Regions from separate parts of the Pseudomonas sp. H3_A02 genome, predicted to be linked through region 1. Evidence: predicted binding sites of a transcription regulator. Region 1 holds the regulator's gene; each other region holds the start of a gene.

The links. Region 1 encodes FliA, which starts transcription of late flagellar genes. Its sites were predicted from a motif close to CTAAAGTTTNNNNNNNNNNNGCCGNTAA; they were not measured.
Region 2: the regulator FliA is predicted to act here: its motif matches at 2,145-2,172, upstream of AB4N80_RS09820 (methyl-accepting chemotaxis protein).
Region 3: the regulator FliA is predicted to act here: its motif matches at 1,634-1,661, upstream of AB4N80_RS20550 (methyl-accepting chemotaxis protein).

What each region holds. Positions count from the first base shown of each region.
Region 1 is NZ_CP162807.1:5,970,043-5,975,217, forward strand. It holds gene AB4N80_RS26190 (chemotaxis protein CheA) at 1-668, opposite strand, end outside; gene AB4N80_RS26195 (protein phosphatase CheZ) at 699-1,484, opposite strand; gene AB4N80_RS26200 (chemotaxis response regulator CheY) at 1,503-1,874, opposite strand; gene fliA (RNA polymerase sigma factor FliA) at 2,041-2,784, opposite strand; gene fleN (flagellar synthesis regulator FleN) at 2,781-3,611, opposite strand; gene flhF (flagellar biosynthesis protein FlhF) at 3,727-5,076, opposite strand; gene flhA (flagellar biosynthesis protein FlhA) at 5,088-5,175, opposite strand, start outside.
Region 2 is NZ_CP162807.1:2,249,785-2,254,959, forward strand. It holds gene clpB (ATP-dependent chaperone ClpB) at 1-1,354, shown strand, start outside; tRNA gene AB4N80_RS09800 (tRNA-Asn) at 1,671-1,746, shown strand; tRNA gene AB4N80_RS09805 (tRNA-Pro) at 1,754-1,830, shown strand; tRNA gene AB4N80_RS09810 (tRNA-Lys) at 1,836-1,911, shown strand; tRNA gene AB4N80_RS09815 (tRNA-Pro) at 2,006-2,082, shown strand; gene AB4N80_RS09820 (methyl-accepting chemotaxis protein) at 2,229-3,854, shown strand; gene AB4N80_RS09825 (NAD(P)/FAD-dependent oxidoreductase) at 4,035-5,175, opposite strand, start outside.
Region 3 is NZ_CP162807.1:4,682,482-4,687,656, forward strand. It holds gene AB4N80_RS20540 (sodium:solute symporter family protein) at 1-1,174, opposite strand, end outside; gene AB4N80_RS20545 (DUF4212 domain-containing protein) at 1,186-1,452, opposite strand; gene AB4N80_RS20550 (methyl-accepting chemotaxis protein) at 1,700-3,496, shown strand; gene AB4N80_RS20555 (YbdD/YjiX family protein) at 3,851-4,048, opposite strand; gene AB4N80_RS20560 (carbon starvation CstA family protein) at 4,064-5,175, opposite strand, start outside.

The DNA.
Region 1 (5,175 bases):
GCCGCCGGCGGAACGACCGCATCCGGCGCGAACTGGCCCTTGCCGTGAAGCTGGTCGAGCAGCGACTCGAACTCGGCGTCGGTGATTTCATCGCTGGCCGCCCCACCGGCGGCTTGCGCAGCAGGTGCAGCCGGAGCGGCTGGTGCCTCGGCCTGGGCCTTGACGGTATTCAGGGAGTCCAGCAGCTGTTCGAATTCGTTATCGGTGATGTCGCCCGATTCTTCGGCGACCGGCTCTTCAACCACCGCCTCGACAATCGGCGCCGCTTCGTCAGCCGATTGCGGCTCGGCCAGGCGCGATAGCGCGGCAAGCAGCTCGGGGGTGGCAGCCGTGATCGGCGAGCGCTCACGCACTTCACTGAACATGCTGTTGACCGCATCCAGCGCTTCGAGCACCACGTCCATCAGTTCCGAATCCACGCGGCGCTCACCCTTGCGCAGGATATCGAACACGTTTTCGGCAATGTGGCAGCACTCCACCAGCTCGTTGAGCTGGAGGAAGCCGGCGCCTCCTTTTACAGTGTGGAAACCGCGAAAAATTGCATTGAGCAGATCCGCATCATCAGGTCGGCTTTCCAGCTCGACCAGCTGTTCGGACAGTTGCTCTAGAATCTCGCCGGCCTCAACCAGGAAATCCTGAAGGATCTCTTCATCGGCGCCGAAGCTCATTAATGGCTGCTCCTAAAACAGGGCTAAAACTCAGAATCCAAGGCTGGACAGCAAATCGTCCACATCGTCCTGACCGGACATAACGTCTTCTCTTTTATCGGCATGAATTTGCGGACCTTCACCCTGAGAGAGATGTTTTTGTGGATCTTTTTCAGCAAGCATCGCTTCACGGTCGTGTTCGATGCCTGCAAAGCGGTCGACCTGGCTGGCCATCAACACCAGTTTGAGCAGGTTGCTTTCCACTTCGGTGACCAACTGGGTCACACGCTTGATCACCTGGCCGGTCAGGTCTTGATAGTCCTGGGCCAGCAGAATGTCGTTGAGGTTGCTTGCCACGGCGCGGTTCTCGGTGCTGCTGCGCGTCAGGAAACCGTCGACCCGACGGGCCAGCTCCCGAAACTCTTCAGCACCGACTTCGCGACGCATGAACCGGCCCCAGTCGGTGCTCAAGGCCTGGGCTTCTTCACTCAGGCCGTTGACCAGCGGCGTTGCGCTTTCCACCAGGTCCATGGTGCGGTTCGCCGCGGCCTCGGTCAGCTTGACCACATACCCCAGGCGCTCGGTGGCGTCGGTGATCTGCGAGACTTCCTCGGCCTGCGGCATGTGCGGGTCGATCTGGAAATTGACAATCGCGCTGTGCAGTTCACGCGTGAGCTTGCCCACTTCCTGATACAGACCGCGGTCACGGGTCTGGTTGAGCTCATGGATCATTTGAACCGCATCGCCAAAGCGACCTTTTTCAAGGCTGTCGACCAGTTCGCGGGCATGTTTTTTCAGGGTCGATTCGAAATCGCCCATTGAAGATTCGTTGTCCATAGCTCCCCCGTGGCGCCGTTAACCGATGCGTTCGAAGATTTTTTCGATCTTCTCTTTCAACGCCTGGGCCGTGAAGGGTTTGACCACATAGCCGTTTACACCGGCCTGGGCCGCTTCGATGATCTGCTCGCGCTTGGCTTCGGCAGTGACCATCAGCACCGGAAGATGCTTGAGCTTTTCGTCGGCGCGCACATGGCGCAACAAGTCGATACCGGTCATGCCGGGCATGTTCCAGTCAGTCACCAGAAAGTCGATGCTCCCGCTGTTGAGGACCGGAATGGCTGTGACGCCATCATCCGCCTCGACCGTGTTGGTGAACCCAAGGTCACGCAACAGGTTTTTTATGATCCGCCGCATCGTTGAGAAGTCATCAACGATGAGGATTTTCATGTTCTTGTCCAATTCGACCTCCAAGCAGTCTTAAACGCGCCCAGCACCTGGACGCGCCATTTCAATCAATCCGGCACAACACTCGACAACGGTCCGGAGCACAACGGATGGAGACTGGCGCAGTACCTGCCAGGCCAGCCTCGTCGCAGTGTCCCCACACTGCCTGTCAACGCGCTCGCCACTCCCCCAAACGCCCCCGCAAACGGGCCGCGCACTGGCTGTGTAACTGGCTGACCCGCGATTCGCTGACCCCCAGGACCTCACCGATTTCCTTGAGGTTCAGCTCTTCGTCGTAGTACAGCGCCAAGACCAGTCGCTCACGCTCCGGCAAATTGGCAATCGCATCCGCCAGCGCGCTCTGGAAACGTTCATCTTCCAGGTCACGCGATGGCTCCATGTGAGCACTCGCGCCATCCTCGTGCAGCCCTTCGTGTTCGCCGTCCTGCAGCAGGTCGTCGAAACTGAACAGGCGGCTGCCCAAGGTATCGTTCAAAATCCCGTAATAATCATCGAGACTTAACTGGAGTTCGGCAGCAACTTCGTGATCTTTAGCGTCACGCCCGGTTTTCGCTTCAATTGCCCGAATCGCGTCACTGACCATGCGGGTATTGCGGTGCACCGAACGCGGCGCCCAATCGCCCTTGCGGACTTCATCGAGCATCGCCCCGCGAATGCGAATACCGGCATAGGTCTCGAAACTGGCGCCTTTGCTGGCGTCGTATTTGTTCGACACTTCAAGCAGGCCGATCATGCCGGCCTGGATCAAGTCCTCGACCTGGACACTGGCCGGCAACCGCGCCAGCAAGTGGTAGGCGATACGCTTGACCAGTGGCGCATAACGCTCGATCAATTCGTATTGGGCGTCCCGTGCCGATTTTTTGTAGAGATGGTTGTAACCGCTGGCTGTCATAGCACGGGCCCTGCTGTTTGTTGCACAAGACGTTCGACGAAAAACTCCAGATGCCCGCGAGGATTGGCCGGCAATGGCCAGGTATCGACCTTCTGGGCGATCGCCTTGAACGCCAGCGCGCATTTGGAACGTGGAAAGGCTTCATAGACGGCACGTTGCTTCTGGACGGCCTTGCGCACGCTTTCGTCGTAAGGCACCGCGCCGACGTATTGCAGGGCGACGTCCAGGAAGCGATCGGTGACCTTGGTCAACTTGGCGAACAGGTTGCGTCCTTCCTGCGGGCTCTGGGCCATGTTGGCCAGGACGCGGAAGCGGTTCATGCCATAGTCGCGGTTCAGCAGTTTGATCAGGGCGTAGGCGTCGGTGATGGACGTCGGTTCGTCGCAGACCACCAGCAGCACTTCCTGGGCGGCGCGCACGAAACTGACGACCGAGTCGCCAATGCCAGCCGCGGTATCGATCACCAGCACATCGAGGTTGTCGCCGATGTCGCTGAAAGCCTGGATCAGGCCCGCGTGTTGGGCTGGGGTCAGGTGAACCATGCTCTGGGTGCCGGAGGCAGCCGGCACGATACGAATCCCGCCTGGCCCCTGCAACAGCACGTCGCGCAGTTCGCAGCGGCCTTCGATCACGTCCGCCAGGGTGCGTTTGGGGGTAAGCCCCAGCAGCACGTCGACGTTCGCCAGGCCCAGGTCGGCGTCCAGCAGCATGACCCGTCGGCCAAGCTCTGCAAGAGCCAGGGACAAGTTCACTGACACGTTAGTCTTCCCGACGCCACCTTTGCCGCCGGTCACCGCGATCACCTGTACGGGATGCATGCTGCCCATGTTCGTTCTTTACCTTGTCTTCTTAGACGGAGGCCACATTACTGGCTGCGCGTTCGCATAAGGAACAATGCATGGCAGACCATCGATGTAGGTACAAAAAATATTCATGATTACCTCAGCCGACCTGCTTGCTCGGGCTGTGGTAGATGTCAGCGAACATGTCAGCCATGGCTTCTTCGCTGGGTTCTTCCTGCATTTGCACACTCACGGCACGACTGACCAGTTGATGACGGCGCGGCAGATGCAAATCATCCGGGATCCGCGGCCCATCGGTCAGGTAGGCCACCGGCAGTTCATGACCGATCGCCAGGCTCAACACCTCGCCCAGGCTTGCCGTTTCGTCCAGCTTAGTCAGGATGCAGCCGGCCAGTCCGCAGCGTTTGTAGCTGTGGTATGCGGCGGTTAGAACCTGTTTCTGGCTGGTGGTTGCCAACACGAGATAATTTTTTGACTTGATACCGCGTCCGGCCAGGCTTTCGAGCTGCATGCGCAGGGCTGGATCGCTGGCTTGCAGGCCCGCGGTATCGATCAGCACAACGCGTTTGCGCAGCAAAGGCTCCAGCGCCTGGGCCAGGGATTGGCCCGGATCCACATGGGTCACCGACACATTGAGGATCCGGCCCAGGGTCTTGAGTTGTTCCTGGGCACCGATGCGGAAACTGTCCATGCTCACCAGGGCGATGCTCTGGGCGCCGTACTTGAGTACATAACGGGCGGCGAGCTTGGCCAGGGTGGTGGTCTTGCCCATGCCGGCAGGACCGACCATGGCAATCACTCCGCCCTCTTCCAGTGGCTCGACTTCCGGCGTGGAGATCATCCGCGCCAGGTGCGCCAGCAACATGCGCCAAGCCTGGCGCGGTTCTTCGATACCATTGATCAGCGCCAGCAGGTCCCGGGACAACGGGCCGGACAGGCCGATGCGTTGCAGGCGACGCCACAGGTTGGCCTGGGCCGGACGGCTGCCTTGCAGCTGGTTCCAGGCCAGGGAGCCGAGCTGGACTTCCATCAGCTCGCGCAGGCTGTTGAGTTCAAAGCGCATTGAGTCCAGGGCGCGCGGATCGACCCCGCGGACAGGCGCGGCGGGAGCCGGTTCCGGACGACGCGGTTCGGCCTGGGCCTGCTCCATTAGCGGTTCGGCGGCGGTCAAGGGCAGGCCGGCGGTCAGCGGCTGACCGGCGAACAATTGACGATTGGTGCCCGCGGCACCCTCGCCTTCGCTGCTGCGCAGGCTCAGTTCGGCCTGGGCGCTGGCGATGCGCGATTGGGTCTTGCGCAGCTCATCTTCGAGCTCCATGTTCGGAACCCGCGGGGCCAGCGCAGACAGTTTGTAATCCAGGGCCGCCGTCAGCTCGACACCGCCGGCGATACGACGGTTGCCAATGATGGCTGCTTCAGCGCCCAGCTCGTCACGAACCAGTTTCATGGCCTGACGCATGTCGGCGGCGAAAAAACGCTTCACTTGCATAAACCACTACCTCAGCCGTTGGGCCCTACTGTCGCAACGATGGTCACTTGCTTGTTGTCCGGTATTTCCTGGTACGCCAGCACATGCAGCCCCGGGACC
Region 2 (5,175 bases), 2.8 Mb from region 1:
AATCGACTCCAAGCCCGAAGTGCTGGATCGGTTGGAGCGGCGCCTGATTCAACTCAAGGTCGAATCCCAGGCCCTGAAGAAAGAAAGCGACGAAGCGGCGAAGAAACGTCTGGAAAGGTTGCAGGAAGAAATCGTTCGTCACGAGCGTGAGTATTCCGACCTCGAGGAAATCTGGAACTCGGAGAAAGCCGAAGTCCAGGGCTCGGCGCAGATCCAGCAAAAGATCGAACAGTCCCGCCAGGAACTGGAAGCGGCTCGCCGCAAAGGCGACCTCAACCGCATGGCCGAGCTGCAGTACGGGGTGATCCCGGATCTGGAACGCAGCCTGCAAATGGTCGACCAGCACGGCAAGAGCGAAAACCAGTTGCTGCGCAGTAAGGTCACCGAGGAAGAGATCGCCGAAGTGGTGTCCAAATGGACCGGCATTCCGGTCTCGAAGATGCTTGAAGGCGAGCGCGACAAGCTGCTGAAAATGGAAAGCTTGCTGCACCAGCGCGTGATTGGCCAGGAAGAGGCGGTCGTAGCGGTCTCCAACGCCGTGCGCCGGTCCCGCGCCGGGTTGTCGGATCCTAATCGTCCGAGTGGCTCGTTCATGTTCCTCGGCCCGACCGGTGTGGGTAAAACCGAGCTGTGCAAGGCGCTGGCCGAGTTTCTCTTCGACACGGAAGAGGCCATGGTGCGCATCGACATGTCCGAGTTCATGGAGAAACATTCCGTGGCACGGCTGATCGGTGCGCCACCGGGTTATATCGGCTATGAAGAGGGCGGTTACCTGACCGAGGCGGTGCGGCGCAAGCCGTATTCGGTGATCCTGCTCGATGAGGTCGAGAAGGCCCATCCGGATGTGTTCAACATTTTGCTGCAAGTGCTGGAGGATGGTCGCCTGACCGACAGCCACGGGCGCACGGTGGACTTTCGCAATACGGTGATCGTGATGACCTCCAACCTGGGCTCGACGCAGATCCAGGAGCTGGTGGGCGATCGCGAGGCGCAGCGCGCGGCGGTGATGGACGCGATCTCTACCCATTTCCGTCCGGAGTTCATCAACCGTGTGGACGAAGTGGTGATCTTCGAGCCGTTGGCCCGGGATCAGATTGCCGGCATTACCGAGATCCAGTTGGGTCGCCTGCGCAGCCGCCTCACCGAGCGTGAGCTGAAATTGCAGTTGAGCGGTGAGGCGTTGGACAAGTTGATTGCGGTGGGTTACGACCCGGTCTATGGCGCACGGCCGCTCAAGCGAGCGATCCAGCGCTGGATCGAAAACCCGCTGGCACAGTTGATCCTGTCCGGGCGCTTCATGCCGGGCGAAACCGTGACCGGTACGGTGGAGAACGACGAAATCGTCTTCAACTGAAAGCCGCTACGGCCGTCGATTGAAATGGCCTTGCCTTGCAAGGCCATTTTTTTCATCAGGCCGTTGAACTCAAAGGAAAAGGCTTGTAAAGTGCGCCCCGCAGTACGTCACCCCAAGGGCGACTTCTCACTGAGAAGGAATCCAAAATAAGTTGCAAATCATTGTCTTGAAAGCAATTTAAGGGGTTGACAGAGGTTTTGAAGATTGTAGAATAGCGCGCCTCAGGCACACGAACGCAGCGATGCGTAAGGGTAGAAGAGGTTGAAGCGAGCTTCAACGTTGTAGCTTCAAAATTGCAGTAACTTGAAATATCAGTTCCGTGATAGCTCAGTCGGTAGAGCAAATGACTGTTAATCATTGGGTCCCAGGTTCGAGTCCTGGTCACGGAGCCATTTCAATCGGGGTATAGCGCAGTCCGGTAGCGCGCCTGCTTTGGGAGCAGGATGTCAGGAGTTCGAATCCCCTTACCCCGACCATATTTGGGTCGTTAGCTCAGTTGGTAGAGCAGTTGGCTTTTAACCAATTGGTCGTAGGTTCGAATCCCACACGACCCACCATTTTTGAAACCAGCTCGCTGGAATCGAATCTTAAGATCAGAGGCCAAAAGCGCTGATCGAGGAAGGCGACTTGCGAAGGTCGCCTTTTTTTTACCGGGGTATAGCGCAGTCCGGTAGCGCGCCTGCTTTGGGAGCAGGATGTCAGGAGTTCGAATCCCCTTACCCCGACCATACTAAAAATCCTCGTATCGAAAGATACGGGGATTTTTTTTGCCTGCAATAAAGTGGATCGACTTAAGACATCGTACAACTTGCCGATAACCCAGCGACAGGGGCCTGGCCCCACCTCAGGCCACCAATAAAAAAGGCACTCCCCTATGTCGCTTCGTCAGTTGAATATCGCCCCCCGTGCCGCGTTGGGGTTTGCCTTGATCGCCGTGCTGGTGGCGTTACTCGGGGTGTTTGCGCTGGGTCAGATGTCGAGCATTCGTGACAGTGAAGTCGCCGTGGAAACCCAGTGGCTGCCCAGCATTCGTGAGGGGGGCGATATCCGCGAGTGGATGCTGCGGATCCGCACCATCTCCCTGCGCATGGCCCTGGACCAAGACCCGAAGAATATCCCGGTGTACCGCGCACAAATGGACACGCGCGACAAAGAACTGGGCGAAAAAATCGCGGCTTACGAAAAACTCGTCGTGACGCCTGAAGGCAAGGCCCTTTACGACCAGTTCAAGCAGACCTTTGCCGCTTACCGTACCGGTATCGCGCAATCCTTCACCTTGGCGGAGCAAGGGCGTCGGGACGAGCTGATCAAGCTGCTGCTGGTGGACATGAAGACCGTGGTGGACGGTTCCGGCAAGCAGCTCAACGATCTGGCGGAGTTGTTCTCCAAGCAGGTGTCCGTCGAGAGCCAGAAGTCCCAGGAGCACTACGCCAATTCCCGCATGATCGTCAGCCTGTTCATTGTGCTTGCCGCCCTGGCCACGGTGGCCCTGGCCATGCTGCTCACGCGCAGTATCGTCAAACCCTTGGGCGAGGCCTTGAATGCCGCGGAGAGCGTCGCCCGGGGTGACCTGACCCGGCCAATCGAGACCCATGGCAACGACGAAGTGAGCCGCCTGCTCAAGGCGTTGGCGGCGATGCAACAGAATCTGCGTGAGACCCTGCAGGGCATCAGCGGCTCAGCCGCGCAATTGGCCACCGCGGCCGATGAGCTGAGCGCCGTCACCCTCGACAGCACTCAAAGCTTGCAGCAACAGAACAACGAAATTGAACAGGCCGCCACTGCCGTCACCGAGATGACCACCGCTGTGGAGGAAGTGGCGCGCAATGCGGTTTCCACCTCCGATGCCACCCGTCAGTCCAGTGAATCGGCCTCCCTGGGGCAGCAGCGGGTCAGCGACACAGTCGATGCCATTGGCGCCCTCGCCAGCGATGTGCAGGTGACCGGCGGCTTGGTGCAATCGTTGGCCAACCAGTCGCAGGATATCGGCAAGGTGCTGGACGTGATCCGCGCCATCGCCGAGCAGACCAACCTGCTGGCCCTCAACGCGGCCATTGAGGCGGCCCGGGCGGGTGAGAGCGGGCGTGGGTTTGCGGTGGTGGCCGATGAGGTGCGGGCGCTGGCGTATCGCACGCAGCAATCGACCCAGGAAATCGAGCAAATGGTCCAGGGCATGCGCAGCGGTGCCACCCAGGCACTCGATTCCATGCAGGCCAGCTCCAGTCGCGCCGCCAGCACCTTGGCCATGGCGGAGCGGGCAGGGGACGCGCTGCAGACCATCACGGCCTCGGTCAATGAAATCCACGAACGCAACCTGGTCATCGCCAGCGCCGCCGAAGAGCAGGCGCAAGTGGCCCGTGAGGTGGATCGCAACCTGGTGAACATTCGTGATTTGTCCGTGCGCTCGGCTTCCGGCGCGGACCAGACCAGTGCCTCCAGCCATGAGTTGTCGCAGCTGGCGAATTCGCTGCGTACGATGGTGCAGCGGTTTCAGGTTTGATCGATGGATGGCTCGGACAGTGAGCCTGCCCGAGCTCAAGTCTTGACTGTACCGCCCCCATCGCGAGCAAGCTCGCTCCCACAGGATGACCGCGATCAACTGTGGGAGCGAGCTTGCTCGCGATGACGGTGGATCAGCCAGCACCAATATTGCTGATCCAGCGCAATCGTCAGTAAGGCCTCAGTGCAACTTCAGCCTAGGCTCAGTCCCGCGCCCGATCTTGCTGCCCAGCATCAGCATGGCCGTGCGGAACATGCCGTACAGCGCCATCTGGTGCATGCGGTACAGCGACACATAGAACATCCGCGCCAGCCAGCCTTCGAGCATCACGCTGCCGGTCAGGTTGCCCATCAGGTTGCCCACCGCCGAGAACCGCGACAGCGAGATCAGCGAGCCGTAGTCGGTGTACTTGTATTCAGGCAGGGCCTTGCCTTCGATCCGCAGCTTCAGGGATTTTGCCAGCAGCGAGGCCTGCTGGTGCGCGGCCTGGGCGCGGGGTGGAACGTTGCGATCGCTGCCGGGTTGCGGGCAGGCGGCGCAATCGCCGAAGGCAAAGATGTTCTCGTCGCGGGTGGTCTGTAGCGTCGGTAGCACTTGCAGCTGGTTGATCCGGTTGGTCTCCAGCCCGTCGATGTCCTTGAGGAAGTCCGGTGCGCGAATTCCGGCGGCCCAGACTTTCAGGCTCGCGTCGATCACTTGGCCATCCGCCGTGATCAGGCTGTCGGCGGTCACCTGGCTGACGGCGGCGTTGGTCATGACGTTGACCCCGAGTTTTTCCAGGGTCTTGTGCACCGGTCCGCCGATACGCTCTGGCAGCGCCGGCAAGACCCGTGGGCCCGCCTCGATCAGGGTGATGTGCATGTTTTCCGGTTTGATCCGGTCCAGGCCGTAGGCGTGCAGTTCGTGGGCGGCATTGTGCAGCTCGGCCGCCAGTTCGACCCCGGTCGCACCGGCGCCGACGATGGCGACGCTGATGCGCTCGACGATATCGGTCTGTCCGGCGTGGGCACGCAGATAGTGGTGGAGCAATTGCTGATGGAAGCGCTCGGCCTGCTTGCGGGTGTCCAGGAACAGGCAGTGTTGCGCCGCGCCTTCGGTGCCGAAGTCATTGGTGGTGCTGCCGACGGCAATCACCAGGCTGTCGTAGCCCAATTCCCGAGCCGGCAACAGCTCGACGCCCGCCTCGTCATAGGTCGCGGCCAGCTGGATTCGCTTGTGCTCCCGGTCCAGGCCGCTCATGCGCCCAAGCTGGAACTCGAAGTGGTTCCATTTTGCCTGGGCGACGTAGTTGAGTTCGTCTTCGGAGGAGTTCAGGGAACCG
Region 3 (5,175 bases), 1.3 Mb from region 1:
CGGGGTTGGCCAGCACCATGATGTCGTTGTCGACATAGAGTTCATTGGGCACCGGCGAGAGCTGGTTCGTGAGCAATCGTTGCTCATGCGCCCCACGCTCACCGGTAAAACTCGGCGCTCCGACCAGGGCCGCACCCGGGCTGTATTGGATGATGCCGTCGTTGTTCTTGTCCGCCCACGCAATCAGCCCGGAGTTTTCCCAGGCCTTGAACCAGGCCGGCGCGGTGGCATAACTGACGTTAGGGATGGAGGTCAGCAGATTGGTCCGCGCGAACGCCGCCACGGCCGGCGCGGTGGTGTAGAGGATGGCGATGAACAGCAATGCGTAGCCTGCCGACTTGCGTGCATCCCGAACGGTGGGGGTGGTAAAGAACCGCACGATCACGTGAGGCAGGCCCGCGGTGCCGACCATCAGCGCCATGGTGATGAAAAACACATCCATGGTCGACTTGGTGCCATTGGTATAGGCGGTGAAGCCCAATTCAGCGCCCAAACCGTTGAGCCGCTCGATCACGCTCTGCCCCGAGCCGGCGGCCTCGCTGATAAAGCCCAACTGCGGTATCGGGTTGCCGGTGATCATGATCGAGATGAAAATCGCCGGCACCATGTAGGCAAAGATCATCACGCAATACTGCGCCACTTGGGTGTAGGTGATGCCCTTCATGCCGCCCAATACCGAATAAAAGAACACGATGGCCATGCCGATCATGACACCGACGTTGATATCCACTTCCAGGTAACGGGAAAAGACGATCCCGACGCCGCGCATCTGCCCTGCCACATAGGTAAAGGAGATGAAGATCACGCAGATCACCGCCACCACCCGCGCCGTCTGCGAGTAATAACGCGCCCCGACGAACTCGGGTACGGTGAACTTGCCGAATTTTCGCAGGTACGGCGCCAGGCACATTGCCAACAGCACGTAGCCACCGGTCCAGCCCATCAAGTAGACCGAACCATCGTAACCGGCAAAGGCAATGATCCCGGCCATGGAGATGAACGATGCCGCCGACATCCAGTCCGCACCGGTGGCCATGCCGTTGAGCACCGGATGCACGCCCTTGCTGGCGACGTAGTATTCGCTGGTGGAACCGGCACGCGTCCAGATTGCAATCGCGATGTACAACGCAAAGGAGGCGCCTACGACCAGATAGATCAGGGTTTTTGTGTCCATGTGCGCCGCCCTCAGTCTTCGTGAACATCATATTTGCGATCGAGCTGATTCATCTTCCAGACATAGAAGAAGATCTCGAGCACAAAGACGTAGATGGAACCCTGCTGGGCAAACCAGAACCCCAAGGGGGTACCGAAGAAACTGACGGTGTTGAGTGCATCAACCAACAAAATACCGAAGCCGAAGGACACCAGAAACCAGATGGCCAGCAATATCACCATCCAGCGTAGGTTTTCCTTCCAGTAGGCGCGCGCAGCCTGTTGCTTTTCAGTGGACATGGAGGTGCCCTCCCGTTTGTTTTTATTGTTTTGCACTTCAAACCGTAGCAGTCACTGGGCATGACGCTAGTACGACTTTCGTCTAATTCGCGCCATTAAGCATTGACATCCCTGCCTAATCGCCACAGGGAGCGCTAAACAGCATCTAGATGCCGGAGTGATATCAAATCGCCCTACCGTCCTAAAGCTTTGGCGCTCGCGGTCGAATGTATTCCATTAAGAGATTTTTTTGCCCAGGAGCAGCGGCATGCAGACGTTAAAGGCCTTGTACGAGTCTATCGAAATGCAGTTTTTCGATACCCTCACCAAAAAGCTGTCGAGCCTTTTCCTGTTGGTGTTGGTCAGTGGCTTGCTCTATTGGGTAGCCCTCAGCGCCCGCGCCGAGATTTTGCTGCTGTTGCGCAACGCGCAGTTGGACGGCGCATTGCTGGGGCAGATCGAAGACCGGCTCGATAGCCTGACCCATGCCCTGCTCTTCGGCGCGGTCCTGACGCTGGGCATGATCAGCTTCATGGTCTGGTATTTCCGTCATCTCATCGTGCGCCCCGTCACCGCCATGACCAAGGCCCTGGAAGAGATCGCCAACGGCGAAGGCGATCTGTCCAAGGACCTGCCGCTGGTGACTCACGACGAGATCCGCACGCTGGCCGGCACCTGCAACCGATTCCTGGCCAAGCAGCGGGAGATCATCAGCAACGTCCAGGCGCTGACCGTGCACATCGCCGTCGAATCGGCCCGCTCGCTGAAGAACATCAGCGACTCCAGCGACAGCGCCACCCACCAGGCCCGCTTCGCCAAGGAAGTGATGGACCAGAGCAACACCGCCGTGGGCCGCATCGAAGAAGTCTCGCGCCAGACCCAGGGCATCTCCAGCACCACCGCCCAGAACCTGAGCATGGCTCGCGATTCCTACGCCGAGCTACTGGAAGTGACCGGCAACATCAGTGAGATTTCCAGCAGCCTCGGTGAATTTGCCACCCTGGTGAGCGCCCTGAACCAGCGTTCCTCGAGCATCAAGTCGATTGTCGGGTTGATCCAGCAGATCTCTGCCCAGACCAACCTGCTGGCACTCAATGCCGCCATCGAAGCCGCCCGGGCCGGCGAAAGCGGCCGTGGCTTTGCGGTGGTGGCCGATGAAGTGCGGACCCTGGCACAAAACGTCAGCCGGGCCACCGATGATATCTCGCGCAACATCGACGCCATGCTCGATGAAGTCAGTTCCACTCACGAACAGACCACGCAAATCAGCCACAGCGCCCGGGAAACCCAGAAAGTGGTGGAACGCGCCTCTGGCCATTTTGAAAGCATGATCGGCGATTTCGAATCCACCAACGGCAAGCTGGCGGACATCGCCACCCATATCCAGCAATTCGCCGACAGCAACACCGGGATCAATGATCGGGTCACCCAGATTCATGCCGACAGCCAGTTGATCGACCAGCGCATGCAGCATTCGGCAACGGCCACCCGCGACCTGTCCGGCGTGGCCGAAAAGGTCCAGGCGCTGCTCGGTCGCTTCGTACTCGGCCACGGCAAGCTGGATGCCGCCATCACCCGCGCCAGCGAGTGCCGCGACACCCTACAGGTTCGCCTGGAAGCACTGCAACGCGAAGGCCTGAACCTGTTCGATCAGAATTACCAACTGATTCCCGGCACCGATCCCAAGCAGTACATGGCCAGCTACACCGAACGCTTTGCCCAGGTCTGCCAGGAAGAATGCGACAAACTCACCCGCAGCACGCCGGGTGGCAAGGTTTCGTTCATTGTCGACAGCAAGGGCTATTGCCCGGTGAACAACAGCTGGGTCTCCAAGCCGCCGACCGGCGACCGGGCAGTGGATTTGCCGGTGTGCCGCAACAAGCGAATCTTCAACGACCCGATCGGCCTGCGCGCGGCGGGCAACGTCCAGCGCTTCCTGCTGCAGACCTACCTGCGCGATACCGGGGAAATCATGACCGAGATCGACGTCCCGTTCTTCTTTGACGGTCGTCATTGGGGCAATTTGCGGGTGGGCTTCGATGCGGCGGTGTTGTTGGCGGAGTGATCAACACCGCAATCAAGCCAGACAACTACCCCGTGGCGAGGGAGCTTGCTCCCTCGCCACAAGGGATTTGTGGTGTATGCAATTCTTGAGACCACCCCAAAAACAACTGTGGGAGCGAGCTTGCTCGCGATGGCGTCGGGTCAGTCGACATTATCATTAACTGACACTCCGCTATCGCGATCAAGCTCGCTCCCACAAGGGTTCTGTGGCGTATGCAAATGCTGAAACCAACCCAAAACAACTGTGGGAGCGGGCTTGCTCGCGAAAGCGGTGTGTCAGCCACATTATCTGTTAACTGACCCGACGCCTTCGCGAGCAAGCCCGCTCCCACATGGGGTTTGGGTTTAGCTCAACTCAACAACACTTGGGCCCACCCTTGCCGCCGTAACGGGCCTCCTGGCGTTCGCGAAAGAACGCCTCGTAGTCCATCATCGGCTTGTCCGGGTGTTTGGTTTGCATGTGCTCGACGTAGTTGTCGTAGTCGGGCATGCCGACCATCAGGCGGGCGGCCTGACCGAGGTATTTACCCAGGCGACTCAAGTCATTGAACATCGTTGCAATCCTCTATCAAGCGTCTGGCAGGGCCTGGAATGGCGCTTCTTTGTCCGTGCGTTCCTTGGTGCCCCAGGCGGCGATGCCGACCTTGAGCGCGTAGAACAGGATGCTGAAGACCACGAACAGGAACAACACCGTCAGCGTCGCGTTGGTGTAGGCGTTGAACACCACGTGCTGCATCTGCTCGATGCTCTTGGCCGGGGCCAGGATCTGGCCGGCAGCCAGGGCATCGTTGTATTTGCGCGCCAGGGCCAAAAAGCCGATCGCCGGGTTGGCGTCGAACAGCTTGATCAGGCCCGCCGTGGTGGTGCAGATCAGCAGCCAGGCCGCCGGCAGCAGCGTGACCCAGACGTAGCGCTGGCGCTTCATCTTGATCAGTACCACGGTGGCGAGCATCAGGGCGATACCGGCCAGCATCTGGTTGGAGATGCCGAACAGCGGCCACAAGGTGTTGATGCCGCCCAGCGGATCGATCACGCCCTGGTACAACAAGTAACCCCACAGCGCCACGCAGCCGGCGGTGGCGATCAGGTTGGCGGTCCAGGATTCGGTGCGCTTGAGCGCCGGCACGAACGAGCCGAGCAGATCCTGGAGCATGAACCGCCCGGCACGGGTACCGGCGTCCACGGCGGTGAGGATGAACAGCGCTTCGAACAGGATCGCGAAGTGGTACCAGAACGCCATGGTGTTCTCACCCGGCAGCACCGAGTGCAGGATCTGCGCGATACCCACCGCCAGGGTCGGCGCACCGCCGGCACGGGCCAGCACGGTGGTCTCGCCGATGTCCTTGGCCACCGCTTGCAGCGCTTCGGGGGTGATTGCAAAACCCCAGCTGCTGACGGTCTGCGCCACGGCCACCACGTCACCGCCGACGATCGCCGCCGGGCTGTTCATGGCGAAGTACACGCCCGGCTCGATCACCGATGCGGCAACCATCGCCATGATCGCCACGAAGGACTCCATCAGCATGCCGCCGTAACCGATGTAGCGGGCGTTGGTTTCGTTATCCAGCAGCTTGGGCGTGGTGCCCGAGGAAATCAGCGCATGGAAACCCGAGACCGCGCCGCAGGCAATGGTGATGAACAGGAACGGGAACAGCCCGCCCTTCCACACCGGCCCGGTGC